DNA from 2 places in the Phaeacidiphilus oryzae TH49 genome. Region 2 is predicted to be linked to the other one. Evidence: riboswitches for the same ligand, from Rfam matches in the RefSeq annotation. Region 2 holds a riboswitch; the other holds the start of a gene.

Region 1 (14,313 bases), on a different contig from region 2:
TTCTCGTCATTCCTCATCCTCCGAGGTGGGTGGTGACACCCCGGATGATGGGCACCGAAAGGTCATGGGCCGGGCACAACATGAAGGTTAAGTGAAAAATCCCCCTGTTCGGCCTAGCCCGGAGGGCCCATGCGCCGCCGCCGCGACCGGCTCAGCACTCGATGACGTTGACCGCGAGGCCGCCCCGCGAGGTCTCCTTGTACTTGACCTTCATGTCGGCGCCGGTCTCCTTCATGGTCTTGATCGCCTTGTCCAGGGAGACCGTGTGCCGGCCGTCGCCGCGCAGTGACATCCGGGCGGCGGTGACCGCCTTCACGGCCGCCATCCCGTTCCGCTCGATGCACGGGATCTGGACCAGGCCGCCGACCGGGTCGCAGGTCAGGCCGAGGTTGTGCTCGATGCCGATCTCGGCCGCGTTCTCCACCTGCTCCGGCGTCCCGCCGAGGACCTCGGCGAGACCGCCGGCCGCCATGGAGCAGGCCGAGCCGACCTCCCCCTGGCAGCCGACCTCGGCGCCGGAGATCGAGGCGTTCTCCTTGAAGAGCATGCCGATCGCGCCGGCCGCGAGGAGGAAGCGGACCGCCCCGTCGTCGTCGGCGCCGGGCACGAAGTCCTGGAAGTAGTGGAGGACGGCCGGGATGATGCCGGCCGCGCCGTTGGTCGGGGCGGTGACCACCCGCCCGCCGGCGGCGTTCTCCTCGTTGACCGCCATCGCGTAGAGGGTGACCCACTCCATCGCGTTCGCCGGCCCGGTCCCCTCGGCGCGGAGCTGGCGGGCGGCGGTGGCGGCGCGGCGGCGCACCTTCAGCCCGCCGGGGAGGATGCCCTCGCGGCTGAGGCCCGCGTGGACGCACTCCCGCATCACCCGCCAGATCTCCAGCAGGCCGGCCCGGATCTCCGCCTCGGTGCGCCAGGCCTTCTCGTTCTCCAGCATGAGGGAGGAGACGGAGAGGCCGGTCTCCCGGGTGAGGCGGAGGAGCTCCTCGCCGGTGCGGAAGGGGTAGCGGAGGACGGTGTCGTCCGGCTTGATGCGGTCGGCCTCGTCGATGGCGTCCTCGTCGACCACGAAGCCGCCGCCGACGGAGTAGTAGGTCTTCTCCAGCACGGGCACCCCGGCCGCGTCGTAGGCGCAGACGGTCATCCCGTTGGGGTGGTACGGCAGGGCGCGGCGGCGGTGGAGTACCAGCTGGGTGTCCGGGTCGAAGTCGATCTCGTGGACGCCGAGGAGGCGGATGCGGCGCTCGCTCCTGATCCGCTCGGCGTCGGCGTCGGCCGCCTCGACGTCGACCGTGCGGGGGGAGTTGCCCTCCAGGCCGAGGAGGACGGCCTTGGGGGTGCCGTGGCCGTGGCCGGTGGCCCCGAGGGAGCCGAAGAGCTCGGCGCGGATCGAGGCGGTGCCGGCGAGGAGGCCCTCGGACTTGAGCCGGCGGGCGAACATCCGCGCCGCGCGCATCGGGCCGACGGTGTGCGAGCTGGACGGGCCGATGCCGACGGAGAAGAGATCGAAAACGCTGAGCGCCATGGTCAGCACCTCCCGTGGGTTGAGATGAGGGCCCGGAGGGCCGTAGTGAGGGGCGCGGGGAACTGCGCGGCCCGCCGTGTACGGCGTCGCGGCCGGCAGCGGCCACCGGGCTGCAACCCGGACTCCGCTGCCGGGTGCGGCGCCGTTGCGCGCGGGCCGCGCAGTTCCCCGCGCCCCTTGCTCGCGCCTGCGGCGCTGCGCTCGGGGCGCGGGGCCTACAGCCCCGGGTACAGCGGGTGCTTCGCGGCCAGCGCCTCGACGCGGGTCCGCAGCGCCGCCACGTCGCAGCTCGGCTTCAGGGCCTCGGCGATGACGTCGGCGACCTCGCGGAAGTCCTCCGCGTCGAAGCCGCGGGTGGCCAGCGCGGGCGTGCCCACCCGGAGGCCCGAGGTGACCATCGGCGGACGCGGGTCGTTCGGCACGGCGTTGCGGTTGACGGTGATGCCGATCTCGTGCAGCCGGTCCTCCGCCTGCTTGCCGTCCAGCTCGCTGTCGACCAGGTCCACCAGGACCAGGTGGACGTCGGTGCCGCCGGAGAGGACCTTCACCCCGGCCTCCCGGGCGTCCGCCGCGGACAGCCGCTCGGCGAGCAGCTTCGCGCCCTCCAGGGTACGGCGCTGGCGGTCCTTGAACTCCTCGCTCGCCGCGACCTTGAAGGCGACCGCCTTCGCCGCGATGACGTGCTCCAGCGGGCCGCCCTGCTGCCCCGGGAAGACCGCCGAGTTGATCTTCTTGGCGATCTCGGCGGTGGAGAGGATCACGCCGCCGCGCGGACCGCCGAGGGTCTTGTGGGTGGTGGTGGTGACGATGTCCGCGAAGGGCACCGGGTTCGGGTGGAGGCCCGCCGCGACCAGCCCGGCGAAGTGGGCCATGTCCACCATCAGGTAGGCGTCCACCGCGTCCGCGATCCGCCGGAACTCGGCGAAGTCCAGCTGCCGCGGGTACGCCGACCAGCCGGCCACGATCAGCTTCGGCCGGTGCTCCTTGGCCAGCCGCTCGACCTCGGCCATGTCCACCCGCGAGGTCTCCGCGTCCACGTGGTAGGCGACCACGTCGTACAGCTTGCCGGAGAAGTTGATCTTCATTCCGTGGGTCAGGTGCCCGCCGTGGGCGAGGTCCAGGCCCAGGATGGTGTCGCCCGGCTTGAGCAGCGCGAACATCGCGGCCGCGTTGGCCGAGGCGCCCGAGTGCGGCTGGACGTTGGCGGCCTCCGCGCCGAACAGCTCCTTGACCCGGTCGATCGCCAGCTGCTCGACCACGTCGACGTGCTCGCAGCCGCCGTAGTACCGGCGGCCGGGGTAGCCCTCGGCGTACTTGTTGGTCAGCACCGAGCCCTGCGCCTCCAGCACCGCGACCGGCGCGAAGTTCTCGGAGGCGATCATCTCCAGGGTGGACTGCTGGCGGTTCAGCTCGGCGTCGACCGCCGTGGCGACCTCGGGGTCGAGCTCGTGCAGCGACTGGTTGAGCAGGGAAGAAGAAGCGGACATGCGGATGGGCCTCCTGCCGTGGTGCGCTCGGGCGCTCCGGGGGGCTGGCTGTGGGGTCAGTTGCCGGTGTGGGCCGCGTACTCGTCCGCGCTGAGCAGGCCCTCGGGGGCGCCCGCCAGACGGACCTTGAACAGCCAGCCGTCCTCGAAGGGGGCGGAGTTCACCAGCGCGGGGTCGTCCACGACGGCCTGGTTGACCTCGGTGACCTCGCCGTCGACCGGCGAGTAGAGGTCGGAGACCGACTTGGTGGACTCGAGCTCGCCGCAGCTCTCGCCGGCGGTCACGGCCTGCCCGACCTCGGGCAGCTGGACGTAGACCACATCACCCAGCGCGTCGGCGGCGAAGGCCGTGATGCCGACGGTGGAGACACCGTCCTCGGCGGCGGTCAGCCACTCGTGTTCCTTGCTGTACTGCAGGTGCTGCGGGTTGCTCATGACGGCAATTCTCCAGGATGGGGGAGGGGTACGACGAAACGGGGAGCGGGGGTGTTCCACTCCCTGAGATGGCGCCCCGTCAGCTGGCGGGGCCCGGCGGGTACGACCCGGTTCAGTCTGCGGGATGCGGAGCTGTCAGCGGGCGCGCTTGTAGAAGGGGAGCGCCACGACCTCGACCGGCTCCCGGCTGCCGCGGATGTCCACGGCCACCTGGGTGCCGGCGGCGGCGTGCGCGGCGTCCACGTACGCCATGGCGATCGGCTTGCCCAGGGTCGGCGAGGGGGCGCCGGAGGTGACCGAGCCGATCACCGCGCCGTCCTCGGCGGTGACCACGGAGTAGCCGGCCCGCGGCACCCGCCGTCCCGGGGAGACCAGGCCGACCAGCACCCGCGGCGGCTCGGCCGCGGCCTGCTCGGCCGCCGCCTCCAGCGCGGCCCGGCCGACGAACCTGCCCTCGTTGGCGGTCTTCTCGAACTTGACCACCCGGCCGAGGCCCGCGTCGAACGGGGTCAGCTCGGTGGAGAGCTCGTGGCCGTAGAGCGGCATCCCGGCCTCTAGGCGCAGGGTGTCCCGGCAGGCCAGACCGCAGGGGACCAGGCCGGCCTCGCGGCCGGCCTCGGTCAGGGCGTCCCACAGGGCCTCGGCGGAGGCGGGGTCGACGAAGAGCTCGAAGCCGTCCTCGCCGGTGTAGCCGGTGCGGGCGACCAGCGCCTCGATCCCGGCGACGGTGGCCGGGAGGGAGGCGTAGTACTTGAGGCCGTCCAGGTCCGCGCCGGTCAGGCCGCTGAGGATGCCGGCGGCCTCCGGGCCCTGCACGGCGATCAGCGCGTAGGCGTCCCGGTCGTCCCGGACCTCGGCGTCGAAGCCGGCCGCGCGCTCGGTGAGGGCGTCCAGCACGGTCTGCGCGTTGGAGGCGTTGGCGACGACCAGGTACTCCTCGTCGCCGGTGCGGTAGACGATGAGGTCGTCCAGGATCCCGCCGTCCTCGCGGCAGATCATGGTGTACCGGGCGCGGCCCACGGCCAGCGGGGAGAGCGAGCCGACCAGGGCGTGGTCGAGGAGGGCGCCGGCCTGCGGGCCGGCGACGGCGATCTCGCCCATGTGGGAGAGGTCGAAGAGGCCGGCGCGGGTGCGGACCGCGTTGTGCTCCTCGCGCTCGCTGCCGTAGCGCAGCGGCATGTCCCAGCCGGCGAAGTCGGTCATCGTCGCGCCGAGCGCCCGGTGGCGGGCGTCGAGCGCGGTACGGCGGGTGGTGCTCATCGGGGCGGTGCTCCCGTCTCGGGGCATGCCGTTTCCGGGCATGCGTAGGCAGGGGCTCCCCGTCTGTCGTCTCGACCTGAGAGCTTCACCGCGCGCCCGGGCGGGCGGGGGCTTGCACCGTGGGTGGGAACCGCAGGCGGTTCCGCTTTCCAGATCTGCCTCGCCCGTGCGGTAGGTGGGCCTGAGAGATTCCGGGGAGGACTTGCTCCTTCGGCGCCGGCCGCGGCCGGCCCCGGGCGGGGCTGGCGGAGGTCCGGACTCTCCCGCACGGGTTCGAGCGGCCTATGTGAAATTGAAGACGGCGCTCATGATTGCACGTGGGCTAGGGTGCCCGCTATGACCTACCCGCCAGAAGGAATGCCCGTCGACCACGCGCACATCCCCGGGCAGCAGCACGCCGCTCCCGCGGGCGCGTACGCGGGTTCCCACACTTCCGGCGGCAGCCTCGGCGGCTGGCCGGAGAACGAGCTGGAGCAGGTGCTCTCGCTCGCCAGCGGCGACCCCGGGGCGACCCCGCGGGTGGTCGAGGTGCTCGGCCGCAGCCGGGTGTGGGTGCCGCTGCCGAACGGCGGCGACCCGGCCAGCGACCAGCTGAACCTGCCGAGCATGGAGCTGGCCGGCCAGCTCTTCGTGCCGGTCTTCAGCTCCGAGACGCAGCTGCGGACGGGCAGCTCCGATCCGTCGATGCCGTTCGTGGTGGCCCCGGTGCGGGAGTTCGCCCGGGGGCTGCCGGTGGGCGTGGGGATCGCGGTCAACCCCGGCGGGGTGATCGGCATCCCGATTCCGGCCGAGGGCGTGCGGACGCTCTGCGGCGGCGGGGAGCACGAGAACCCGGAGGGTGCGGTGCGCCCGGGCGCGGGCGGCGGCTCCCGGGTGTCGCTGCGGCAGCCCGCCTCGCACGAGGACCCGGTGGAGTTCCTGGCGGCCGCGGCGAGCGAGTTCGCGGGCGTCCCGGTGGTGCTCACCGCGCGGCGCGCGCTGGCCTCGGCCGAGGGCGAGCCGGAGAAGATGTACGTCGGCGTGGAGCTGGACGGCTGGCAGCCGGCGGACCAGGAGGCGGCCACCCTCGCCCTCGGGCGCGCCCTGGGCGCGGTCCCGCTGCCCTGGGAGGTCAACATCGTGCTGCTTGACGTGGCCCAGGACCCGGTCGGCGACTGGCTGCTGGCCGAGGTGGCGCCTTTCTTCGCGCGCGGCTGACGGGTCCCGGGGCCGGGTTTCGCCCGGCGCTACCCTGCTGGCAGGATCAGCGCACCGCAGAGGAAGGGGACGACCGTGGCCGGCGGCCTCGCAGCAGGCGACCGCTTCCCCGACGTGGCGTCGGACGAACGGCCGGGACCGCCGCGGGCGGCGGCCGACCTCGGCGCCGCGGTCGACGCCCTGAGGTCCGCCCCTCCCGGACGCCCCCGCCTGGAGGCGTACGAGACGCTGCTGCGCGCCGTCGCGGACGGCACCCTCTACGCCCTCCTCTGGCACGGCGAGCCGGGCTCCCCGGACGCCCAGTACGGGAGCATGGAGGTGGCCGGCTACGGCTATGTGCCGACCGTCAGCTCCCCGGCCCAGCTGGCCGCCTCCGGCTGGCAGCGGGCCCACGAGGCCTGCGGGGGGCGGGAGTTGGCCGCCGTGCTGTATCCGAGCCGGTGGGGCCTGTGGCTGGATCCGCACGCCGCCGGCGGCGGCGTCGGCGTCCCCTGGGCGGACCTCCGCAGGGTGGCGCTCGGCCTGGACCGGCTGCCGGCCGGGCCGCTGGAGATCTCCGAACCGGCCGTCGCGGCCGAGCCCTTCTACGAGGCGCTGAAGCGCGGTGCCCGGGCGGTCCCCGGGTTGCGCGCGCTGCGGCGCGCCTGGGTGGCCCCCGCTCTGGGGGAGCCGTATCTCGCGATCGGCCTCGAACTGGACGATCCGCACGCCTCAGCCGACGACGCCCGGGCGATGGTCCGGCGCGCGCTGGCCGAGGCCGCCCCCGCGGACTGCCGGGTGGCGGTGCTGGCCGCCCCGGACGAGGACGACTCGGTGGCCCTCTGGATGGCCGCCGGACCGGCGCCGTTCTACCGCCGGTGACAGTCCTGTTCCACGGTCCCCGGCCGCAGCCGGAATTCTTTCCTCCGGATGGGACGGCGGTGCCGGGTGAGACTCCGGTGAGAGCCGTTTCGTCACGGAACGTGATTACCTGAATTCACCGCAGAACTTCTCCGCACAAAGGGCTCCGGGCCGGCCGTAACCGGCTTCGGCGAGGACTGTCACTCATGTCCGTGGTGGCATACCGCGCCTCACCTGGGGAGATGCCGCCGAACCCGCTCTGAAAGCAGGTATTCGCTGCTCGCGGGCTTGAAATCGGGCAGGTCACGGTTGGGCAACCTTTGCCCGGGAGGACTGGCGGGGCTCCCCGGTCCCGTTGAAGAGTTACCGCGCAATAGAGAGCTGCCGGCGTGGCCGGGGCGGAATGTCCCGGCTCTTCGCCGTACCCGCGTCGGCGGCCCGGTGCCTCCGGCGAAGTTGGCGGAGCGTCACCGGTGAGCATCACCAGCAGAGTTGACGTTCGACCAGCAGTCCAGATCCAGTATCAGAACCTGCACGTACCCAGCACGTAACCGCAGCATCATTCGCACGACTGAGTACCACTGCACTGAGCAGAGAGCACTGCCGCACCACCGATGAACCTGGCACCAATCGTGAACAGCGACCTGCGCGCGCCGGCGGGCTGCCCGACCGGGCACGCCGACCGCAGGGCGGCCGGGCACCGTGTGCCGGTCACCGCCGGCTTGGGGGTCTAACACCATGACAGCGCCACTCCATGACAGCGGAAGCGCCACCCTGGAGGCTTCGGTAGAAGCTCCGGCCCCGGCCGCCGTCAAGATCGCGGGCAGATCCCCGGGACGAATCGCCTGGGAACGCCTGAAGCGGGACAAGGTCGCCCTCGCCGGCGGCGCCGTGGTCATCCTGCTGATCCTGGTCGCCGTACTGGCGCCGGTGATCACCCATTTCCTCGGATACCCGGTCGATCAGCCCAACGGATCACTGATCGACCCGAACCTGGGCACTCCGAAGGGGGCACTGGGCGGGATCAGCGGCAAGCACCTCCTCGGCGTCGACCCGACCTTCGGCCGCGACGTGTTCAGCCGCATCGTCTACGGCGCCCAGGTCTCCATGCTGGTCGCCTTCCTCGCGGCCGCCCTCGCCGTCGTCCTCGGCACGCTGCTGGGCAGCGCCGCCGGGTACTTCGGCGGCTGGATCGACGCGGTGATCAGCCGGGTGATGGACGTGCTGCTGGCCTTCCCGCAGCTGCTCTTCTCCATCGCGCTGATCTCCGTGCTCCCGGACAAGGTCTTCGGGATGAGCGGCAGCGCGCCCCGGATCGGGGTGCTGGTCGTCGTGATCGGCTTCTTCGGCTGGCCGTACATCGGGCGCATCGTCCGCGGCCAGACCCTCTCGCTCCGTGAGCGGGAGTTCGTCGAGGCGGCGAAGAGCCTGGGCGCCCGGCCGGGGCGGATCCTGATCAAGGAGCTGCTGCCGAACCTGGTCGCGCCGATCCTCGTCTACACCACCCTGATGATCCCGACCAACATCCTCACCGAGGCGGCCCTGAGCTACCTCGGGGTGGGCGTCAAGCCGCCGACTCCGTCGTGGGGGCAGATGCTGTCGGACGCCCTGCAGACCTACACGATCGACCCGGCCTACATGGTCATCCCCGGCGTGGCGATCTTCATCACCGTGCTCGCCTTCAACCTCTTCGGCGACGGGCTGCGTGACGCGCTCGACCCGAAGGGCAGCTGACCGGCCGGCGGAAAACCCGGGTGGAGCCGTAGTCCGGCGTCCACACCACGTCTGCCAGGGCCCGACCGCGGGGACCTGGGCTATCTCGGAGGTTGACAGAGAAGTGAAACATCGCAGCAAGGCAATGGCCCTGACGGCCGTGGCCGCCTGCAGCGCGATCGCTCTGACCGCGTGCGGCGGGAACAACGGCAACAGCGCCTCGGGCAAGGGCGCCGGATTCAACGCCGCGGCCACCAAGATCGTCAATCCGTCCACCGCGAAGGGCGGAACGCTCAACCTCTGGGGCAACCAGGACGCCGACTTCTGGGACCCGGCGCGCGGCTACTACGCGTTCGTCTGGGACTTCGAGCGGCTCTACACCCGCACGCTGGTCGCCTACCCGAGCAAGCCGGGTGCGGCGGGTCTGAAGCTCCAGCCCGACCTGGCCACGGCGCTGCCGACGGTCACCGACGGCGGCAAGACCTACACCTTCAAGCTGCGCTCGGGCATCAAGTTCGAGAACGGCGACCCGATCACCTCGCAGGACATCAAGTACGGCATCGAGCGCGTCTTCGCGCAGGACGTGCTGCCGGGCGGTCCGGTCTACCTTCAGCAGATCCTGGACGAGGGCCAGAAGTACCAGGGTCCGTACAAGGACAAGGACCCGAACAAGATGGGGCTGAAGTCGGTGGTGACGCCCGACTCCTCCACCATCGTCTTCCACCTGCAGAAGGCGGACTCGGACTTCCTGAACATCCTGGCGATGGGCGGGGCGGCTCCGGTCGAGCCGAAGATGGACACCGGTGCGAACTACACCAAGCACCCGGAGTCCTCGGGCCCGTACAAGTTCCAGTCGTACACGCCCAACAAGGAGACCGTCTGGGTTCGCAACCCGAACTGGTCGAAGGCGACGGACCCGATCCGCTCGGCGCTGCCGGACAAGATCACCTTCACCGTCACCACCAACCAGGACGACCTCGACTCGCGTCTGATCAACAATCAGATCGACATCGACGCCGGCCAGGTGGGCGTGCAGCAGAAGGCCCAGGCCCAGGTCCTGACCCACCCGGACCTGAAGTCCAACACCGACGACGCGGTGGACGGCTTCACCCGGTACATCTCGATCCAGCCGCAGGTCGCGCCGTTCAACAACATCCACTGCCGCAAGGCGATCGAGTACGCGACCGACCCGACCGCGCTGCAGACCGCGCGCGGCGGCCCGACCGCGGGCGCGCTGGCCGGCAACATGCTGCCGCCGAACATCCCGGGTCACGACAACTACGACCCGTACAACCTGACGGCCGGCAAGCAGCAGGTCGCCAAGGCCAAGCAGGAGCTCCAGGCCTGCGGGAAGCCGAACGGCTTCTCGACGACGATCGCCGTCCGCAACAACAAGGACAAGGAGATCAAGTCGGCCGAGGCCGAGCAGGCCGCCCTGAAGGCCGTCGGGATCACCGCCAACATCGACGAGTACGACGGGGCCCAGGCCTCCAGCGTCATCGGTGCCCCGGCGACCGTGAAGAAGAAGGGCTACGGCCTGATCGTCTTCGGTTGGGGCGCGGACTACCCGTCCGGCTCCGGCTTCCTGCAGCCGCTGGTCGACGGCCGGTTCATCCTGCCGGCGGGCAACAACAACTACACGATGACCAACGACCCGACCATCAACCACCTCTTCGACGAGGGCCTCGCGGCCACCTCGCCGCAGGCGGCGGCCGGGTTCTACCAGCAGGTCAACCACAAGATCATGGATGACGCGCTGTACGTGCCGACGGTGTGGGACCAGGCGCTCAACTACCGCAACCCGCGCCTGACCAACGTCACCATCATCCAGGAGCTGGGAATGGTCGACTTCCAGGCCCTCGGCGTCCAGAAGTGATCAACCGCCCTCCCCGTAAGCACAGTTAGTCCGAAGGGCAGGTGAAGGCCGGTCGCGGTCGGCCGCGCCGCCCGGGCGACGGAAACCCCGTCGTCCGGGAGCGCGGCCGGCCGCGGACCGACCGCGCGCAGTGCTCGTCTACATCCTCCGGCGGCTCGCCAACGTCGTCGTGATGCTGTTGGTGATCTCGATCGTCACCTTCGCCATCTTCTTCATGGTGCCCAAGATCAGCGGCACCGATCCCGTCATGCTCTACGTCGGGAAGAACGCGAGTCCCCAGGCGATCGAAGGCCTGCGCGTCAAACTCGGCTTCAACCACTCCGTGCCCGACCAGTACTGGCTGTACCTCAAGGGGATCTTCGCCGGCCGGGACTACAACAACGGCCCGGACGTCACCCACTGCGCGGCCCCGTGCCTGGGCTACTCGTTCGCGAACGAGCAGCCCGTCTGGCCGACCCTGATCAACGCCGTTCCGGTGACCGGTTCGCTGGCCCTCGGCGCGGCCGTGATCTGGCTGCTCTTCGGCACCGCCACCGGCGTGGTCTCCGCGCTGCGCCGGCGCAGCATCTTCGACCGGATCAGCATGGTCACCGCGCTGGCCGGCGTCTCGCTGCCGATCTACTTCACCGGTCTGGTCGCCTCCGCGATCTTCATCTACGACCTCGGCTGGCTGCCGTCCGGGCAGTACGTGAGCTTCACGGACAACCCGGCGCAGTGGGCGGAGTTCCTCCTCCTGCCGTGGATCACCCTCGCGTTCCTGTACGCCGCGACCTATGCGCGGCTCACCCGGGCCACCATGCTCGAAGTCATGGGCGAGGACTACATCAGGACCGCCCGGGCCAAGGGGCTGAGCGAGCGGATGGTCATCTTCAAGCACGCGATGCGCTCGACGATGACGCCGATCCTCACCGTCTTCGGCCTGGACCTCGGTGCGCTGTTCGGCGGGGCGATCCTCACCGAGAAGACCTTCAACCTCCGCGGACTCGGGTACGAGGCCCTGGAGGGCATCAGCACCAACGACGTGCCGACCATCATGGGCGTCACGCTGTTCGCCGCGTTCTTCATCGTCATGGCCAACCTCGTGGTTGACCTGCTGTACGCCGTCGTCGACCCCCGGGTGAGGCTGGGATGAGCAAGAACCAGAACCAGACCGATCCCGCGACCACCGACAAGGCCGCCGCGACGGCCGCCACGAACGGCAAGGCGGACACCGCAACGGCCGCCACGAACGGCAAGGCTGACGCTGCGAAGGCTGAGGCGGCGGGCAACGCTGACGCCGCCAAGGCTGAGGCGGCGGGTCAGGCGGATGCCGCGAAGGCTGAGGCTGCGGGCAAGGCTGACGCCGCCAAGGCGGAGGCTGCGGGCAAGGCCGACGCCGCCAAGGCTGAGACCGCCGGTCAGGCTGACGCCGCCAAGGCTGAGGCCGCTGGCCAGGCTGACGCCGTGAAGGCGGAGGCTGCGGGCAAGGCCGACGCCGTGAAGGCTGAGGCCGCTGGTCAGGCTGACGCCGTGAAGGCTGAGGCCGCTGGCCAGGCTGACGCCGCGAAGGCTGAGACCGCGGGCAAGGCTGACGCCGCCAAGGCGGAGGCTGCGGGCAAGGCTGACGCCGCCAAGGCTGAGGCCGCCGGTCAGGCTGACGCCGCCAAGGCTGAGGCCGCCAAGGCTGAGGCCGCCGGTCAGGCTGACGCCGTCAAGGCTGAGGCCTCTGGCAAGGCTGACGCCGCCAAGGCGGAGGCGCAGGCGGGTGCCGGGAAGGGTGTCGCGGATGGCGCGGCGGAGGCCGTGAAGGCCGAGGCCGGAGGCGAGGTGGTGCTGGACGGCGCCGCCGCGGGCAAGGGCGTTGCGCCGCGGGAGTTCCTCGCGGTGCGCGACCTGCGGGTGCACTTCCCGACCGACGACGGGCTGGTGAAGTCCGTCGACGGGCTGAGCTTCACCCTCGAGAAGGGGAAGACCCTCGGCATCGTCGGCGAGTCCGGCTCCGGGAAGTCCGTCACCTCGCTCTCCATCATGGGTCTCCACCGCCTCGGCAGTGAGCGCAGCGCCCGCGTCAGCGGAGAGATCTGGCTCGACGGCGAGGACCTGATCAGCGCCGACGCCAAGCGGGTGCGCGAGCTCCGCGGCCAGAAGATGGCGATGATCTTCCAGGACCCGTTGACCGCGATGCACCCCTTCTACACGGTCGGCAAGCAGATCATGGAGGGCTACCGGGTGCACCACCCGGACGCCTCCAAGCGCGCCGCCCGCGCCCACGCGGTCGACCTCCTCGGCCGCGTCGGCATCCCGCAGCCGGACCGGCGGGTGGACGACTACCCGCACCAGTTCTCCGGCGGCATGCGGCAGCGCGCGATGATCGCGATGGCCCTGGCCAACGACCCCTCGCTGCTGATCGCCGACGAGCCGACCACCGCCCTGGACGTCACCGTCCAGGCGCAGATCCTGGACCTGATCCGGGACCTGCAGGAGGAGTTCGGCTCCGCGGTCATCATCATCACCCACGACCTCGGCGTGGTGGCCGAGCTCGCCGACGACATCCTGGTGATGTACGGCGGCAAGTGCGTGGAGAAGGGCTCCGCGAAGACCATCTTCGAGTCGCCCGAGCACCCCTACACCTGGGGCCTCCTCGGCTCGATGCCGCGGATCGACCGGGAGCGCCAGGAGCGGCTGATGCCGGTCAAGGGCTCTCCGCCGAGCCTGATCAACCTGCCGTCCGGCTGCGCGTTCCATCCGCGCTGCCCGTACGCGGACCGCACCGGCGGTGCCTCCAGCACGGAGGTCCCGCAGCTGCTGACCGTCGCGGAAGGCCACCAGGTGGCCTGCCACCTGTCCGCCGAGACCCGGCACGAGATCTTCACCGAGGAGATCGCGCCCCGGCTCTGAGCCAGCGGGCCAACGGGCCCTCGGGCCCTTCGCACGAGCACGTCACGTCGAGGAGACGAGAGAACAACCATGGCCGACGACGTCGCCGACAAGGCTGGGGACAAGGAGCCGGAGCAGCCGCGCACGGACGTGACCGAGGCGGCGAGCCCGCAGGCCTCCGAAGCCGAGCCGCTGCTCCGGGTCACGGGGCTGACCAAGCACTTCCCGATCATCAAGGGCCTGATGCGCCGCGAGGTCGGCAACGTCCGCGCGGTGGACGGCATCGACTTCGAGGTGATGCCGGGGGAGACCCTCGGCGTCGTCGGGGAGTCCGGCTGCGGGAAGTCCACCATGGGCCGGCTGGTCACCCGGCTGCTCGAACCCACGGGCGGGAAGGTCGAGTTCGAGGGCAGGGACATCACCCACCTCAGCACCGGCCAGATGCGGCCGCTGCGGCGCGACATCCAGATGATCTTCCAGGACCCGTACTCCTCGCTCAACCCGCGGCACACCGTCGGCACCATCGTCGGCGCGCCGTTCCGGCTGCAGGGCGTGGAGCCGGAGGGCGGGATCAAGAAGGCCGTCCAGGACCTGCTGGAGCTGTGCGGACTCAGCCCGGAGCACTACAACCGCTACCCCCACGAGTTCTCCGGCGGCCAGCGCCAGCGCATCGGCATCGCCCGGGCGCTCGCCCTGCGGCCGAAGATGATCGTGGCGGACGAGCCGGTCTCCGCGCTGGACGTGTCGATCCAGGCGCAGGTGGTCAACCTGCTGGACGACCTGCAGAACGAGTTCGGCCTGACCTACGTCATCATCGCCCACGACCTCTCGGTGGTGCGGCACGTCTCGGACCGGGTGGCGGTGATGTACCTCGGCAAGGTGGTGGAGATCGCCCCGCGCGAGGACATCTACGCGGCCCCGATGCACCCGTACACGGTCGCCCTGATGTCGGCCGTGCCGGTGCCGGACGTCAAGCGCCGGGAGAAGCGGGAGCGGATCCTGCTCAAGGGCGATGTGCCGTCCCCGATCAACCCGCCCAGCGGCTGCCGTTTCCACACCCGCTGCTGGAAGGCGCAGGAGGTCTGCAAGACCCAGGAGCCGCCGCTGGTGGCGCTTCGGACGGGCCAT
Region 2 (14,313 bases):
TGGACCTGCGGGACCGCGACCGGATCGTGGCCGAGGTGGAGCGGCTGGCCGAGCGCTGCGTGGGGCGGCTGCGGGCGGCCGGCCGGTCCGGGCGGACGGTGGTGCTCAAGGTCCGCCGCTACGACTTCTCCACCCTCACCCGCTCCGAGACCCTGCGCGGGCCGACCGACGACCCGGGGGTGGTGACCGGCACGGCGCTGCGGATGCTGGACCAGCTCGGGTCGGGGGAGCTGGCCGGCGGGGTGCGGCTGCTCGGGGTCGGCGTCTCCGGGCTCGCGGACTTCACCCAGGAGGACCTGTTCGCCCAGGCCGCCCGGGAGGCGGGCGAGGCGCAGCTCGGCGACCCCGGGGAGGGGGCCGCGCCGGCCGGTGGGGCCGGGGAACCCGCTGCGAGTCCGGAATCGGAGTCGACGCCGGAACCGGCGGCCGGGGCCGTGAAGCCGGCGGGCGAGGGCGTGAAGCCGGCGGGCGAGGCCGTGACCGAGACCGTGAACGAGGCCGAGGACCCGGCCTACGGGGGGTTCGGGCAGCCGCGGGCCTTCCATCCCGGCCGGGAGCCGGGTTCCGAGCCTGGGACGCGCCGCCGCTGGCTGCCCGGCGAGGATGTGCGGCACGAGGAGTTCGGTCCCGGCTGGGTGCAGGGCAGCGGCGTCGGGCGGGTCACCGTCCGCTTCGAGACCCCGGAGTCCGAGCCCGGGCGGGTGCGCACCTTCCGGGAGGACGATCCGGCGCTGGCCGCCGCGCCGCCGCTGAGCCTGGTCTCGGACGGGGACCCGTCGGACGGCTCGGCGTAGCCAGCAGGCCTCGGCGCCGCGACCGGTGGTCCGGTGCGGCGCCGAGGTGGGGAGCGGGGTGGGTCAGTGACCGTAGGCCGGACGGCCGGGGTAGCGGGCGCCGGGGGAGTACGGGGTGGTGGAGGTGCCGGCCGAGGGCGCCGCGCCGTTGCGCCCGCCCTGTGCGGCCTGGCCCTGCCCGGACCGTTCGGACTGGCCGGACTGCCCGGCCTGGCTGCCCTGGCCGGCGTCGTGGACCTCGACCTGCTCGCGGCGGAGCTGGTCGCGGACCACCTCCTCCTCGGTGACCCGCTCGGTGATCAGCCGGATCCGCTCGACCGGGACCACGTGCTTGCGTACCACCACCCGCTCCTCGTGGACCGGGACCTCCTGAGTGGCCTCCTCGATCTCCTGGTCGGAGATCTGCGCCCGCTCGTCGTCGCTCAGCCGGACCCGCTCGATCCGGACCCGCTCGCGGACGACCGGAACCCGGCGCTCCACGTTCTCGGTGGTGACGTACTTGCGCAGCCGGGCGCGGCCGAGCTCGTGCCATTCGGTGGTGATGTCCAGCCGCTCCTCGCGGCAGACCACCTCGATCTGTTCCGGGGCGCCCGTCCCGGCCGCCCCCGCCGGCTTGGCGGTGCCCGCGGCGGCGGTGGAGTCGCGGTCGGTGAGGTGCGGGACCGCGCGGGTCTCCTCCTCCTTGACCGGGGTGGGGGTCTGGGCGGTCGTCGACGGCTCCGGGGTGGTGGTGCCGGCGGAGCCGGTGAAGAACGCGGAGGTCCGGCCGCCGGCGGGGGAGGAGTGCTCGGCCGGCTTCGAGGAGGCCGCGGCGTATCCGGCGGCGGCGCCCGCCGCTCCGCCGGCCGCACCCGCCGCCAGGCCCTGCTCGGGAGCGCTTGCCGAGGTGTGCTCGCCCGTCAGGCCGTCGGTGCGCTCGGCGGACCGCGCGGTGTCCGTAGCTGCGGTGTCCGAGCCCGCGGTCCCCGAGCTCGCGGTCCCCGAGCTCGCGGTGTCCGGGACCGCGGCGGCCTGGGTCCGGGCGGTCGCGTCGCCGGCGGCGGCCGGGGCGGTGTGCGCGGCGCTGCCGCCCACCGCGGCGGCGGCGGCCGGAGTGGCCGCCGTGTCGGAGGCGTCGGAGGCGTCCGAGGGGGCGGCCTGGCCGTTCGCCCGGGAGCCGGACTCGCTGGGCACGTCCAGACCGTAGTAGCGGTACAGCTGGAGTTCCTGAGCCGGCGACAGATGCTGGCCGGCTCCGAAGTCGGGGGAATCCTTGACCTGGGACTTGTCGTAGGGCACGCGCAGCTCCTCGCTGACGAACTCGCTGGTGGCCAGCGGAACGAAGGCGTCCCGGCCGAAGATCCCGGTCCGGACGGCGGCCCATTCCGGCTCGCCCGTGGCGTCGTCGAGGTACACCTCGTCCACGGTGCCGATCTTGTCGCCGTTGCGGTCCACGGCCTTGTGGCCGATGAGGTCCCTTGGGTCGATGTCGGTCTGCACGGGGCCCTCCACGGGTGGCGACCCGGCTGGCACCGGGATCACATGACTCGGTTGACGTCGTACGAAAACATACGAAACGTCATGATTTGGTGTGTTGTCGAACATTCGGGCCCCAATGGGGCGTGTCGCTGGACCAGTTGGCCCAATCCCGGACTGCTTCAGGAGCCACGTCCGAGGTGATCCGCACTGGTAGGGTGAGGGTGACCGTCGAGCCCGGACGGGAGAGTCCGAACGCGCGAGCGCTCGGCGCCGAAGGAGCAACTCCTCCCCGGAATCTCTCAGGCAGACGTACCGTCCGGGCGAGGTCACTCTGGAAAGCAGGGCTCCTTCGGTGGACCACCGGAGTCCTCGCCGACGGTGCAAGCCGACGCCGGTCGAACCGGCGGACGGTGAAGCTCTCAGGTGCAGATGACAGAGGGGGAGGCCGTCCCCGCGGGTCACGCTGACCAGGAGGCCTCAGCCACCATGACTGATCACACCGATCGCACCACCCTGTTCGAGCAGCGGCACATCGGGCCAGACGAGGGCGAGCGGTCCAAGATGCTCGCCTCGGTGGGCTTCGGCTCTCTGGACGAGCTGACCACCGCCGCGGTCCCGGCCGCGATCCGCAGCCTGGAGCGGCTGGGGCTCCCCGCCGCCGCCGGCGAGGCGGAGACGCTGGCCGAACTGCGCTCGCTGGCCGGACGGAACCAGGTGCTCCGTTCGATGATCGGCCTCGGCTACTACGACACCTTCACCCCGCCCGTGGTCCTCCGCAACGTGATGGAGAACCCCGCCTGGTACACGGCGTACACCCCGTACCAGCCGGAGATCTCGCAGGGCCGGCTGGAGGCGCTGCTGAACTTCCAGACCGTGGTGTCCGACCTGACCGGCCTGCCCACCGCCGGGGCCTCCCTCCTCGACGAGGGCACCGCGGCGGCCGAGGCGATGGCCCTGGCCCGCCGGGTGAACCGGAAGGCCGCGGCGGACGCGGTCTTCGTGGTCGACCAGGACGCCTTCCCGCAGACCCGCGCGGTGATCGAGACCCGCGCCGTGTCGCAGGGCGTCGAGGTGGTCACGGCGGACCTCAGCGAGGGCCTGCCGGAGGGGATCGCCGAGCGCGGGGTGGTCGGGGTGCTGGTGCAGTACCCGGGCGCCTCCGGGGCCGTGCGGGACCTGACGCCGGTGATCGAGGAGGCGCACGCGGCCGGCGCGGTGGTGGCGGTCGCCGCCGACCTGCTGGCGCTGACGCTGCTGAAGTCGCCGGGTGAGCTGGGCGCGGACATCGCGGTCGGCACCACCCAGCGGTTCGGCGTGCCGATGGGCTTCGGCGGCCCGCACGCCGGCTACATGTCCGTCCGCCAGGACTACGCCCGCAGCCTCCCCGGCCGTCTGGTCGGCGTCTCCAAGGACGCGGACGGGGCCCCGGCGTACCGGCTGGCGCTGCAGACCCGGGAGCAGCACATCCGCCGGGAGAAGGCGACCAGCAACATCTGTACCGCGCAGGTGCTGCTGGCCGTGATGGCCTCGATGTACGCCGTCTACCACGGTCCCGAGGGACTGGCCGCGATCGCGCGCCGGACGCACCGGCAGGCCGTACGGCTGGCCGAGGGCCTGCGGGCCGGCGGGGTCGAGCTGGTGCACGACGCGTTCTTCGACACCGTGCTGGCCCGGGTGCCCGGAAAGGCCGCCGAGGTCGTCGCCGCGGCCCGGAAGGCCGGGGTCAACCTGCGCGAGGCCGGCGCGGACCTGGTCGGAATCGCCTGCGACGAGACCACCACGGCCGAGGACCTGGCCAAGGTCTGGGGCGCCTTCGGCGTGACCGGCGCGGAGGGGGCGCGGAGGCGGCCGCGGACTCGCTGCCGGCCGCCCTGCTGCGCTCTGACGAGTACCTGACCCACCCGGTCTTCCACAGCCACCGCTCGGAGACCGCGATGCTGCGCTACCTGCGCCGGCTCTCCGATCGGGACTACGCACTGGACCGCGGGATGATCCCGCTCGGCTCCTGCACCATGAAGCTCAACGCCACCGCCGAGATGGAGGCGGTGACCTGGCCGGAGTTCGCCGGGCTGCACCCCTTCGCGCCGGCCGGGCAGACCGAGGGCTACCTGACCCTGATCCACCAGCTGGAGGACTGGCTGGCCGAGGTGACCGGCTACGCCAAGGTCAGCCTGCAGCCGAACGCCGGCTCCCAGGGCGAGCTGGCCGGCCTCCTCGCGGTCCGCGCCTACCACCGGGCCAACGGGGACGAGCAGCGGGACGTCTGCCTGATCCCGTCCTCCGCCCACGGCACCAACGCGGCCAGCGCCGCGATGGCCGGGATGCGCGTGGTGGTGGTCAAGACCGGCGAGAACGGCGACATCGACGTGGCCGACCTGCGGGCCAAGGTCGAGGAGCACCGCGAGCGGCTGTCGGTGCTGATGGTGACCTACCCGTCCACCCACGGAGTGTTCGAGGAGACCATCACCGAGGTCTGCGCGGCGGTCCACGAGGCCGGCGGCCAGGTCTACGTGGACGGCGCCAACCTCAACGCGCTGGTGGGCCTCGCCAAGCCGGGCGAGTTCGGCGGCGACGTCTCCCACCTCAACCTCCACAAGACCTTCTGCATCCCGCACGGCGGCGGCGGACCCGGCGTCGGCCCGGTGGCGGTGCGCGAGCACCTGGCGCCGTACCTCCCCAACCACCCGCTGCAGTCCGGCGCGGGGCCGGAGACCGGTGTGGGGCCGATCTCGGCGGCGCCCTACGGCTCGGCCTCGATCCTGCCGATCAGCTGGGCCTATGTGCGGATGATGGGGGCGGAGGGGCTCAAGGCGGCCACCCAGGTGGCCGTGCTCAACGCCAACTACGTGGCGAAGCGGCTGGCCCCGTACTTCCCGGTGCTGTACACCGGCCCGGGCGGGCTGGTCGGGCACGAGTGCATCGTCGACGTGCGGCCGCTGACCAAGGAGCTGGGGGTGAGCGTCGACGACATCGCCAAGCGCCTGATCGACTACGGCTTCCACGCCCCCACGATGTCCTTCCCGGTGGCCGGGACGCTGATGATCGAGCCCACCGAGAGCGAGGACCTGGCCGAGCTGGACCGCTTCTGCGAGGCGATGATCGCCATCCGCGGGGAGGCCGACCGGGTCGGCTCCGGCGAGTGGCCGGCCGAGGACAACCCGCTGCGGAACGCCCCGCACACGGCCGCGATGATCGCGGCGGGGGAGTGGGAGCACCCGTACTCCCGGGAGACCGCGGTCTTCCCTGCGGGGGTGAACCCGGCGGACAAGTACTGGCCGCCGGTGCGCCGGATCGACGGGGCCTACGGGGACCGGAACCTGGTCTGCTCCTGCCCGCCGGTGGAGGCCTACGCCGAGTGACCCCGGTCCGGCCGGGGGCCGGACCGACAAGCGCCCCGCTTGCGTGTGGACACGCAGGCGGGGCGCGGGTTTTCGGCAGGTGCCGACGCTCGCTGTGAGGCGCTAGGCGGCGGGCGCGTAGACCCGGCGGGGGCTGATGACCTTGCCGTCGGGGAGGAGTTCTCCGGTGTCCTCGAAGAGGAGGACGCCGTTGCAGAGCAGGCTCCAGCCCTGCTCCGGGTGGGTGGCCAAGACGGCCGCGGCCTCGCGGTCCGGCGAGTCCGCTGACGGGCACTCAGGTCGGTGCTGGCACATTGCTCGTACCCTTCGGAAGTTTCCATGTCCCCCGCGGCGGCCCCACCGGTGCGGACCCGCCGCATTACCGGGACTCACGACGGGGCCGTGCGCGTCGGTTCCCAGTGTGGGCACGCCGCAACCCTGCCGCAGCCATTTGGTGACATGGATCACTCCGGCTCGGGATAGATCACCCGTTCGGGCAGGTGTGGCCGGTGCCGCACCCACCCGGAATGACTAGCCCGAGCGTGGTCTCACTGACCGGCGAGGATCCCGGCGCTCCGGACGCCCTGCACCGGACGCGTCAGCACGGGCAGCAACTCGGTCGCCGCGTACGGGTGGTGGGCCGTCACCCCGCAGGGCGAGGGCGCGAGCGGAACCAGTACGTCCGCGGCCGGGGCCGGGCCGAGCAGCGGATGCAGCCACAGCGCGGTCATGTAGTGCCCCGGCACGCAGAGCAGCCGCGGCTGGTAGACCACGGCGCTGTCCGCGCAGTGGAGTTGGGCCTGATGCAGGGCACGCAGCGTGGACACCGGATAGGGGCCCTCGGCGAAGTGGGAGAAGGCCGGTCCGTCCGGGGTCTCGATGGTCTCGGCCGCCGCGAGCACCTCGCCCCCGCAGCGCACCAGGAAGCGCCAGCCGCTGCGGTCCCCGGCCGCCGAGGGCAGCGAGGGCGCGGGGGAGAGCCCGGAAGGGGCCGGATCCAGCCTGTGCACGGGCAGGGGATGGACGAGCTGGAGCGGCCCGGGAGCGTCGCGCAGCGACGGCGTATGCGACCCGCGCACGGCGCTCGGGGTGTCCAGAGCGGCGCGCACGGCGCGCAGAGCTGCGGCGGGGGGCTGAGGGAGCTGGAGCGACATGGCGGTTCGCCTCACAGGGCAGAGACGGACGGTGCAGGGGCGGCGTTCGGGCCGCCGGCGCGCCGTCGCACGACCGGCCGCGAGCGCCCGCCGTGACGGGGGCTCGGCTCGTTCTACGAGGGCTTCAACTGTGTTGCAGCGCCGGAGGGGTGACGGTGCGTCGGGCGACGCGTCGATGGTGCGGGCGCCCGGCGGCGCCGGGCGTGGGGTGGTGGAGGTACTGCTGGTTCGTTCGGCATCGCCGAGGGTCGGGGCGCAGGAGGGGCCGCCGGTCGGTGGCGGGCTCCGCCGGGGCGCGTCCGCGCGGCTGCGAAGACCCGTGCCGCGGGGCGTGCCTTGCTCCGGCCAGGCCTGCATGCCTGTGCGCGAATTCTAGCCGAACGTTCGCACGGTGTGACACTTCTACTACGGTCCGTGGCTTTCGGCAAGGGGCAACCCGGACAAGCTCGTGGAAACATACCGATCTCGCTGCATGGGAAGGATCCAGGCGCGGTCGAACCGCGCCGACCGGGTAGGCCTGGACGAGACCCGGGCCATGCCGGGCGCGATACCGGCGCGGCCCCGGGGCACCCGTACGAGGAACCCGACGAGAGTCCCAGAGAGTAGGCACCCATGGGGGAGAAGGTCGCAGCCGGCGGTTCCGACCTGTCAGACCGTCAGATCTACCGGCAGAAGCTGCGCCAGTGCGTGGACGCGCTGCGCAGACTGCTGGACGAGCAGCGGTTCGACCGTCCCCGGGCGGTGCTCGGCCTGGAGCTGGAGCTCAACCTGGTGGGGGAGGACGGGCAGCCCGCGATGCGCAACGAGGAGGTGCTGCGCGCCATCGCGAGCAGCGACTTCCAGACCGAGCTGGCCCGGTTCAACATCGAGGTGAACATCGCCCCGCACCGGCTCGGCGGCCGGGTCTTCGAGGAGCTGCGGGAGGAGGTGGACACCGCCCTCCGGTACGCCGACCGCAAGGCCCGGGAGGCCGGCGCCGGGATCATGATGGTCGGCACCCTCCCCACCCTCACCCAGGCGCACGCCGGGCTGCACAACATCTCCGCGGACAACCGCTACACCATGCTGAGCGAGCAGATCCTGGCCGCCCGCGGGGAGGACATCGCCCTGGACATCCAGGGCGTCGAGCGGCTCCGGCTGGACCGGGCGTCGATCGTCGCGGAGGCCGCCTGCACCTCGCTCCAGCTGCACCTCCAGGTCACCCCGGAGCTCTTCCCCGCGGTGTGGAACGCGGCCCAGGCGCTGGCCGGCCCGCAGCTGGCGCTCGGCGCCAACTCGCCCTTCCTCTTCGGCAAGGAGCTGTGGCGGGAGACCCGGCCGATCCTCTTCGAGCAGGCCTGCGACACCCGGCCGACCGAGCTGAAGGCCCAGGGCGTCCGCCCGATCACCTGGTTCGGCGAGCGCTGGATCGACTCCGTCCTCGATCTGTACGAGGAGAACCTGGCCTACTTCCCCTCGCTCCTGCCGATCTGCGACGAGGAGGACCCGGACCGGGTGCTCGACGTCGGCGGCATCCCCGCGCTGCGGGAGCTGCGGCTGCACAACGGCACCATCTACCGCTGGAACCGGCCGGTCTACGACGTGGCCGGCGGGGTTCCGCATCTGCGGGTGGAGAACCGGGTGCTGCCGGCCGGGCCCACGGTCGCGGACATCCTCGCCAACGCCGCCTTCTACTACGGGGCGGTGCGCAGCCTCGCCGAGCAGTCCCGGCCGGTCTGGACCCGGCTGCCGTTCGAGCTGGCCGCGGAGAACTTCCACACCGCCGCCCGCTACGGGCTCGACGCCGAGCTGTGGTGGCCGGCGCCGAACAGGATCCCGGGGATGCGCGGCAAGCCCGGCCGGAGCACCGGCCGGAGCGGACTGCGCCGGGTGCCGGCCGCCCGGCTGATCGCCGAGGAGCTGCTGCCGCTGGCCCGGCGCGGCCTGGACGCCTGGCAGGTGGAGCCCGCCGACCGGGACCACTACCTGGGCATCGTCGAGGAGCGCTGCCGGCGGGGCGCCAACGGGGCGTCCTGGCAGAGCGCGGTCTACCACCGCCTGCGCGGCGACGGGCTCGAACGGGACGCCGCGCTGGCCGAGATGACCCGCCGTTACATGGCCCGGATGCGCACCGGCGCTCCGGTCCACACCTGGCCCGTGTCGGGGGCGGACCGGGGACCCATGCGATGATCGCGCGGTGACCACCTCCCCGACCGTGTCCGACGACAGGGAATCCCTGAGCCGCAGGCTGCTCGGCCAGGAGACGCTGCTGGTGCTGGCGCTCTCGCTGGGCGCGAGCGGGGTCAGCGCGATCATCAGCTTCATCGGCTCGCTGACCGCCAAGAAGAGCCTGTCCGCGCAGACCGCGACGCTGGTCGGGTCGATGGCGCCGGGGCGGCCGTGGCTGGATCTCGCCTGGCAGGTGTTCGACATCGCCACCGCGCTGGTGCCGGTGGCGCTGGTCGCGCATCTGCTGCTGCGCGAGGGGACCTCGCTGCGGGTGATCGGCTTCGACCTGACGCAGCGGTGGCGGGACCTCGGCCGGGGCGCCCTGGTCGCCGCGGTGATCGGCGGCAGCGGTCTGGGGCTCTACCTGGCCGCGCGGGCGGCCGGGTTCAACCTCACCGTGGTGCCGACCACCCTGCCGGACGTGTGGTGGCGGGTGCCCATCCTGGTCCTCTCGGCCGCGCAGAACGCGGTGGTCGAAGAGGTGATCGTGCTCGGCTACCTGCTGCGCAGGCTGGAGGGGCTGGGCTGGTCCTGGCCGGGCGCGGTGGCCGCGAGCTCGCTGCTGCGCGGCTCGTACCACCTCTACCAGGGCGTGGGCGGCTTCTTCGGCAACCTGGTGATGGGACTCATCTTCTGCTGGCTCTACCGGCGTTGGCGCCGGGCGGCCCCGCTGGCGGTGGCCCACGGGCTGATCGACACGGTCGCTTTCGTGGGCTACGCGCTGCTGGCGGGGCATGTGAGCTGGCTGCCCACCTGAGGGGCGCAAGGGAGGGCCGCCGGGGACTTCCGGGCGCCTTGTAAGGGTGTAATCCTGATTACATGACAGCGAGTGATACCGGAACGACGCTCGCAGGCTGGTTTGCGGAGCGGGTTCCCGAAGGATTGTTCGAAGGGGCGCCGGAGGTCGTCGTCGACCGCGAGGAGATCACGGTCGTCGGGGTGATTCCGGAGCCGGAGGGACCGGAGGAGCCGGAGGGCTCGGAGGAGTCCGAGGACACGCCGGGTGCGCGGCTGGCCCGGATCGAGGAGGCCGTGGCCGCCTTCCGGGAGCGGACCCGCGAGCAGCGGATCCAGCTCGCGCGGGAGGCGGAGCAGCGGTTCGGCCGCAAGGTCTCCTGGGGGGTCGAGTGCGGCGGGCGGCGGGTGATGTTCACCAGCCTGTCGGTGCCCGCGATGACCAGGCTGCGCCAGCCGGAGCGGCAGATCCTGGACACCCTGGTCGCCGCCGGGGTGGCGCGCAGCCGCTCGGAGGCGCTCGCCTGGTGCGTCCACCAGGTGGGCAGGAACGCCGACGGCTGGCTGGGTGAGCTGCGCGAGGCGGTACGCCGGGTGCAGGACGTCCGCCGGCACGGCCCGGACGCGTAGCCGCGTAGCGAAAAGCAGGGAGCCGGAAGCAGGGAGCCGGAAGCAGGGAGCGGGGAGCAGAGAGCAAGGGGCAAGCGCGACGGGAGGCGGCGCGCGGGGCGCGGAGGCGTACCCCGCGCGCCGCCCCTGTCACAGCCGCAGATCGCCTTCCAGGGTGGTGACGGCGTGGCCGGTGAGGCGGACCCGGGCGCCGGCCGCCTCGGTGCGCACCAGGCCACCGCGCCGGGAGGCCTGGTAGCCCGTCAGCGCGGTCCGGCCGAGGCGGTCCGACCAGAACGGGGCAAGCGCGGTGTGGGCGCTGCCGGTCACCGGGTCCTCCGGGACGCCGACGGCAGGCCCGAAGAACCTGGACACGTAGTCATAGCCGCCGGGGCCGTCCGCGCCGGCCGCGGCGGTGGTGATCACGCCGCGGGTGGCCAGGGCGACCACCAGGCCGAGATCCGGGACGAGTCCGCGGACCGTCGACTCGTCGGCCAGCTCGACCAGCAGATCGCCCAGCTCTCCCGTCTCGTAGGCGGCGACCACCGGGGAGCCGAGCGCCTCGACCAGGCCCTCCGGGACCGGCACCTCGGTGGGCGGGTTGGCCGGGAAGTCCAGGGTGATCGCCCCGGTCTGGCCCGCCTCGGCGGTGAGCCGTCCGCTCAGCGTGTCGAACTCGGCCGTCGCCCCGGGCGCCAGCAGGCCGTCCTCGCGCAGCGCGTGGGCGGTGGCCAGGGTGGCGTGGCCGCAGAGCCGGACCTCGACGGCCGGGGTGAACCAGCGCAGCTCCCAGCCGCCGGACGGCCGCGGGCGGGTGAAGGCGGTCTCGGCGAGGTTCATCTCCATCGCGATCGAGGCGAGTACCTCGTCCTCGGGCCAGGGGCCCTCGGGGAGGAGGCAGACCCCGGCCGGGTTTCCGGCGAAGGGGCGGTCGGTGAAGGCGTCGACGGTTCGGATCCTCATGGCGCAGACGCTACCGCCCGCGAAAGATCTTGCCGACGGCGCTTGTCGAGCGACAGTCACCGATATATCGTTGAGCTATCGGGAGCCGATCGGTTCCCGACGACCACTCGACGAAAGGAGTCGCCATCATGCGACCCGGAACGAACTTCGAGCGTGACTTCAACGGCCCCGGCCCCTTCGGCCGCGGGCGAGGCGGCCACGGTGGCCGCGGTGGACGCGGCATGCGCGCGGGCGGCCCGACGGGGCCGATGGGCCAGCGCTTCGAGGGCCGTGCGGCCTTCGGACCGTTCGGTCCCGGAGGCTTCGGCGGCCCGGGCGGGCCCGGAGGACCCGGCGGACCCTTCGGTCCATGGGGCTTCGGCCACGGCGGGCGCGGGCGCGGCGGTCGGGCACGAGCCCGCAGGGGCAATGTGCGCGCCTCCCTCCTCGCGCTGCTCAAGGAGCGGCCGATGCACGGCTACGAGATGATCCAGCGGATCGGCGAGCTCACCGAGGGCGCCTGGCGCCCCAGCCCCGGCTCGGTCTACCCGACCCTCCAGTTGCTGGAGGAGGAAGGGCTGATCGCCAGTCAGGAGGAGGGCGGCAAGCGGCTGTTCCGGCTCACCGAGAGCGGACGCCGTGAGGCCGAGGCCGGCCCGGGCGAGCCCTGGCGCCAGGACGGGCCCGACCAGCCGGACCTCAGCGCGCTGCGCGACGCCAAGCAGACCATCGGCGGCCTGATGGGCGCCGTCTGGCAGGTGATGGGCGGCGGCACTCAGGAGCAGCGCACCAAGGCGCTGGGCATCCTGGACGAGGCCCGGCGCAGGATCTACCTGCTGCTCGCCGAGGCCGAGGGCTCCGGGGCCGCCGAGACCCCGGAGGACGAGGTCCCGGAGGACGGCCCCGAGGACGCCTGAGTCCTCACCGCCACTCGGGCGGGCGCCGCAGCAGTCGGTCGACGTCCCGGCGGCGCAGCCCGTCGCCGGGGTCGACCCGCAGCAGCAGTCGGTCGGTGCGGCTCGCGCAGTCGCGCAGCAGCCGGTCCGGGATGACGTCGTCGATCCAGGCGAACGGCCGTCCTGCCGAGTGCCGGAGGATGGGGAGCCAGTCGCTCCGGGAGGCCCAGCCCTCCCGGAGCGACTGCTGTTCCGGGCCGGAGCGCGCCGCTCGGCGACCTCCGCGACCTCCGCGGCCGCCGGGGCCGAGGCCTGGGCCGAGGTCGGCGCCGTCGCCGGGGCCCAGGGCCGGTCCCTGCTGCTGGACTGGGACCACCGGGAGCTCCGGGAGGCCGAGCAGCGGGCCGATCAGGGTGTTCGCCCGCTCCTGCCAGGTGGTGGCCCAGACCAGTTCGTAGACCGCGGAGAGCTCGCGGAGCCAGCGGCCGTGCCGCTCGCACAGCAGCACCCGGGTGCCGAGCAGCGAGTGGACGGTGAAGCCCGCGTCCGGCGCCGGGCGGACGGGGTTGAGGACGCCGTCCACGTCCAGGTAGAGGAGGGGCTTGGCGGCGTGCTGGGCGCGGCCGCGGGGGCCGCCGCGGTGGGTGGGGGCAGCGAGCGGGGCATCGGGGGCACGGGGGTCATGGGGGTGTCCAGGGATCGGGCCGGAGGGCGTGGCCGGTGGACGGCGGGGGGAAGAGCGGGGTTCTCGGGGAGTTCGACGCCGCAGCGCGGGTGTGCGGTTGCGCGCGGCCGGGGGCGCGCAGGTCTGGAACGCGCCGCTTCGGAAATCCCCCATCCGTCACCGGAAGGCCGGTTCTCCCAGCTCTGACGAGCGCACCGATACGGGCGATCCGGGGGCTCCCTCCACTCATCGTATGGACGGGTTGACGGAGGGTCACCAAGCGCAGCAGACTGCCCGCGAGACCTCTGCCGTGGCCTGCGGGGAGGACGGCTCTCATCCATACGGATGAGGCACCTCCCGAAATGTTCCTTCTTGTGGAGGCCGTGAACCGCCCCAGCCGGGGATGCCCTCCCCCCGAGCCTAGTGATGTGGTGGACAGCATGTCCGGATTCCGCCCAGAGACCGCCCGCTCCTCCTTGAGACTGGTCGCCTCCGCCGCCAGACGCCGGGCGGTGCGGGCCGGTGATCGCGAGGTGGACACCGGTCACCTGCTGCACTCGATCCTCGAGGCGGATCCGGCGGCGCTGCTGGCGGCCGCCCCGGCGCCGGCGCAGGCCGGGCGGCTGATGGGGTACCTGGCCCAGCGCAGCATCGGCTTCGGCCGGCGCTGGCAGTCGGTCAGCGAGAGCTCAGCCGAGGCCGCCGACTGGGACTGGCCCTCCGGCTGGAGCCGTACCGCGGCCCGCGCGCTGGAGCGCGCCCGGGAGCGTGCGCGGAGCCGGGGGGTGGACGAGGCGGACGGCATGGACCTGCTGGCCGAGCTGGCCTCGGATCCGGGCAGCAGGGCGGTGGAGATCCTCCGGGCGGCCGGGATCGATCCGGTCGCGGTCGTCTCCGGCTGCCGCCTCGCGGAGCTGGAGCCGGCCGCGGCCGAGGACGGAACGGGCGGCGGCCTGGCCGGCTAGCAGCGCCGCCAGGCCGCCGCCCGGTCCCGCGGGCGGGCCCGCCGTTCGGCGTCGCCCGCGCGGGTCAGGGCCTGAGGCCCGGGCCTCAGGCCGGGGCAGGGGGGTCCGTCGGCGAGTGCGCTCCTGCCGTCGGTGACGGCGGAGCTTGCGGGGGCTGCTCGCACTCCTCGAGGCCCGTGTCGGTGTGGACGACCCGGATGGGCCTGTCGGTGCTGTCGTGCTTGCGAGGACCGCCGGGCACCACGCGCTGGGGCCGGCCGCAGCGCGGACACATCAGGGGCAGCGGAGCCATCGCCCTCACCTCCTCTCCTCCGGTTCTCCTGCCTCCAGCATGCTCCCCGGAGCGCCGCATAAGAAGCGCCGCGCGCCCGGCCCGCCCCGGCCGGTTCAGCGCCCGAGGGCGTGCAGCAGCTCCTGCTTGTTCATCTTGGAGCGGCCTTCGATGTGCTTCTTCCTGGCCTCGGCGTAGAGCTGGTCCTTGGTCGGGCCCTGCGAACCGCTGTGCGAGCGCTCGCCGCCGCGCTGCGAGGCGGACTTGGGGTCGCGGGTG

The links. Region 2 has a riboswitch for glycine ahead of gcvP (aminomethyl-transferring glycine dehydrogenase). Riboswitches for the same ligand answer to the same signal wherever they lie in the genome.
Region 1: linked by a shared signal. The riboswitch ahead of gcvT (glycine cleavage system aminomethyltransferase GcvT) and the one ahead of gcvP (aminomethyl-transferring glycine dehydrogenase) in region 2 are both predicted to bind glycine.

Annotation. Positions count from the first base shown of each region.
Region 1 covers NZ_JQMQ01000005.1:2,470,970-2,485,282, reverse strand. The annotation lists gene BS73_RS14885 (L-serine ammonia-lyase) at 152-1,522, opposite strand; gene glyA (serine hydroxymethyltransferase) at 1,738-3,009, opposite strand; gene gcvH (glycine cleavage system protein GcvH) at 3,066-3,443, opposite strand; gene gcvT (glycine cleavage system aminomethyltransferase GcvT) at 3,579-4,703, opposite strand; glycine riboswitch at 4,766-4,857, opposite strand; glycine riboswitch at 4,863-4,979, opposite strand; gene BS73_RS14865 (enhanced serine sensitivity protein SseB) at 5,040-5,900, shown strand; gene BS73_RS14860 (enhanced serine sensitivity protein SseB C-terminal domain-containing protein) at 5,976-6,761, shown strand; gene BS73_RS14855 (ABC transporter permease) at 7,479-8,474, shown strand; gene BS73_RS14850 (ABC transporter substrate-binding protein) at 8,599-10,329, shown strand; gene BS73_RS14845 (ABC transporter permease) at 10,460-11,461, shown strand; gene BS73_RS37400 (ABC transporter ATP-binding protein) at 12,136-13,206, shown strand; gene BS73_RS14835 (ABC transporter ATP-binding protein) at 13,276-14,313, shown strand, end outside.
Region 2 covers NZ_JQMQ01000004.1:12,805-27,117, forward strand. The annotation lists gene BS73_RS00205 (DNA polymerase IV) at 1-794, shown strand, start outside; gene BS73_RS35680 (PRC and DUF2382 domain-containing protein) at 858-2,273, opposite strand; glycine riboswitch at 2,482-2,577, shown strand; glycine riboswitch at 2,578-2,698, shown strand; partial or broken gene gcvP (aminomethyl-transferring glycine dehydrogenase) at 2,739-5,611, shown strand; gene BS73_RS00220 (DUF5999 family protein) at 5,714-5,905, opposite strand; gene BS73_RS00225 (hypothetical protein) at 6,139-6,600, opposite strand; gene BS73_RS00230 (glutamate--cysteine ligase family protein) at 7,357-8,913, shown strand; gene BS73_RS00235 (CPBP family intramembrane glutamic endopeptidase) at 8,921-9,709, shown strand; gene BS73_RS00240 (hypothetical protein) at 9,772-10,317, shown strand; gene BS73_RS00245 (PhzF family phenazine biosynthesis protein) at 10,447-11,259, opposite strand; gene BS73_RS35685 (PadR family transcriptional regulator) at 11,481-12,155, shown strand; gene BS73_RS00255 (hypothetical protein) at 12,160-12,717, opposite strand; gene BS73_RS40225 (Clp protease N-terminal domain-containing protein) at 13,227-13,763, shown strand; gene BS73_RS00265 (hypothetical protein) at 14,151-14,313, opposite strand, start outside.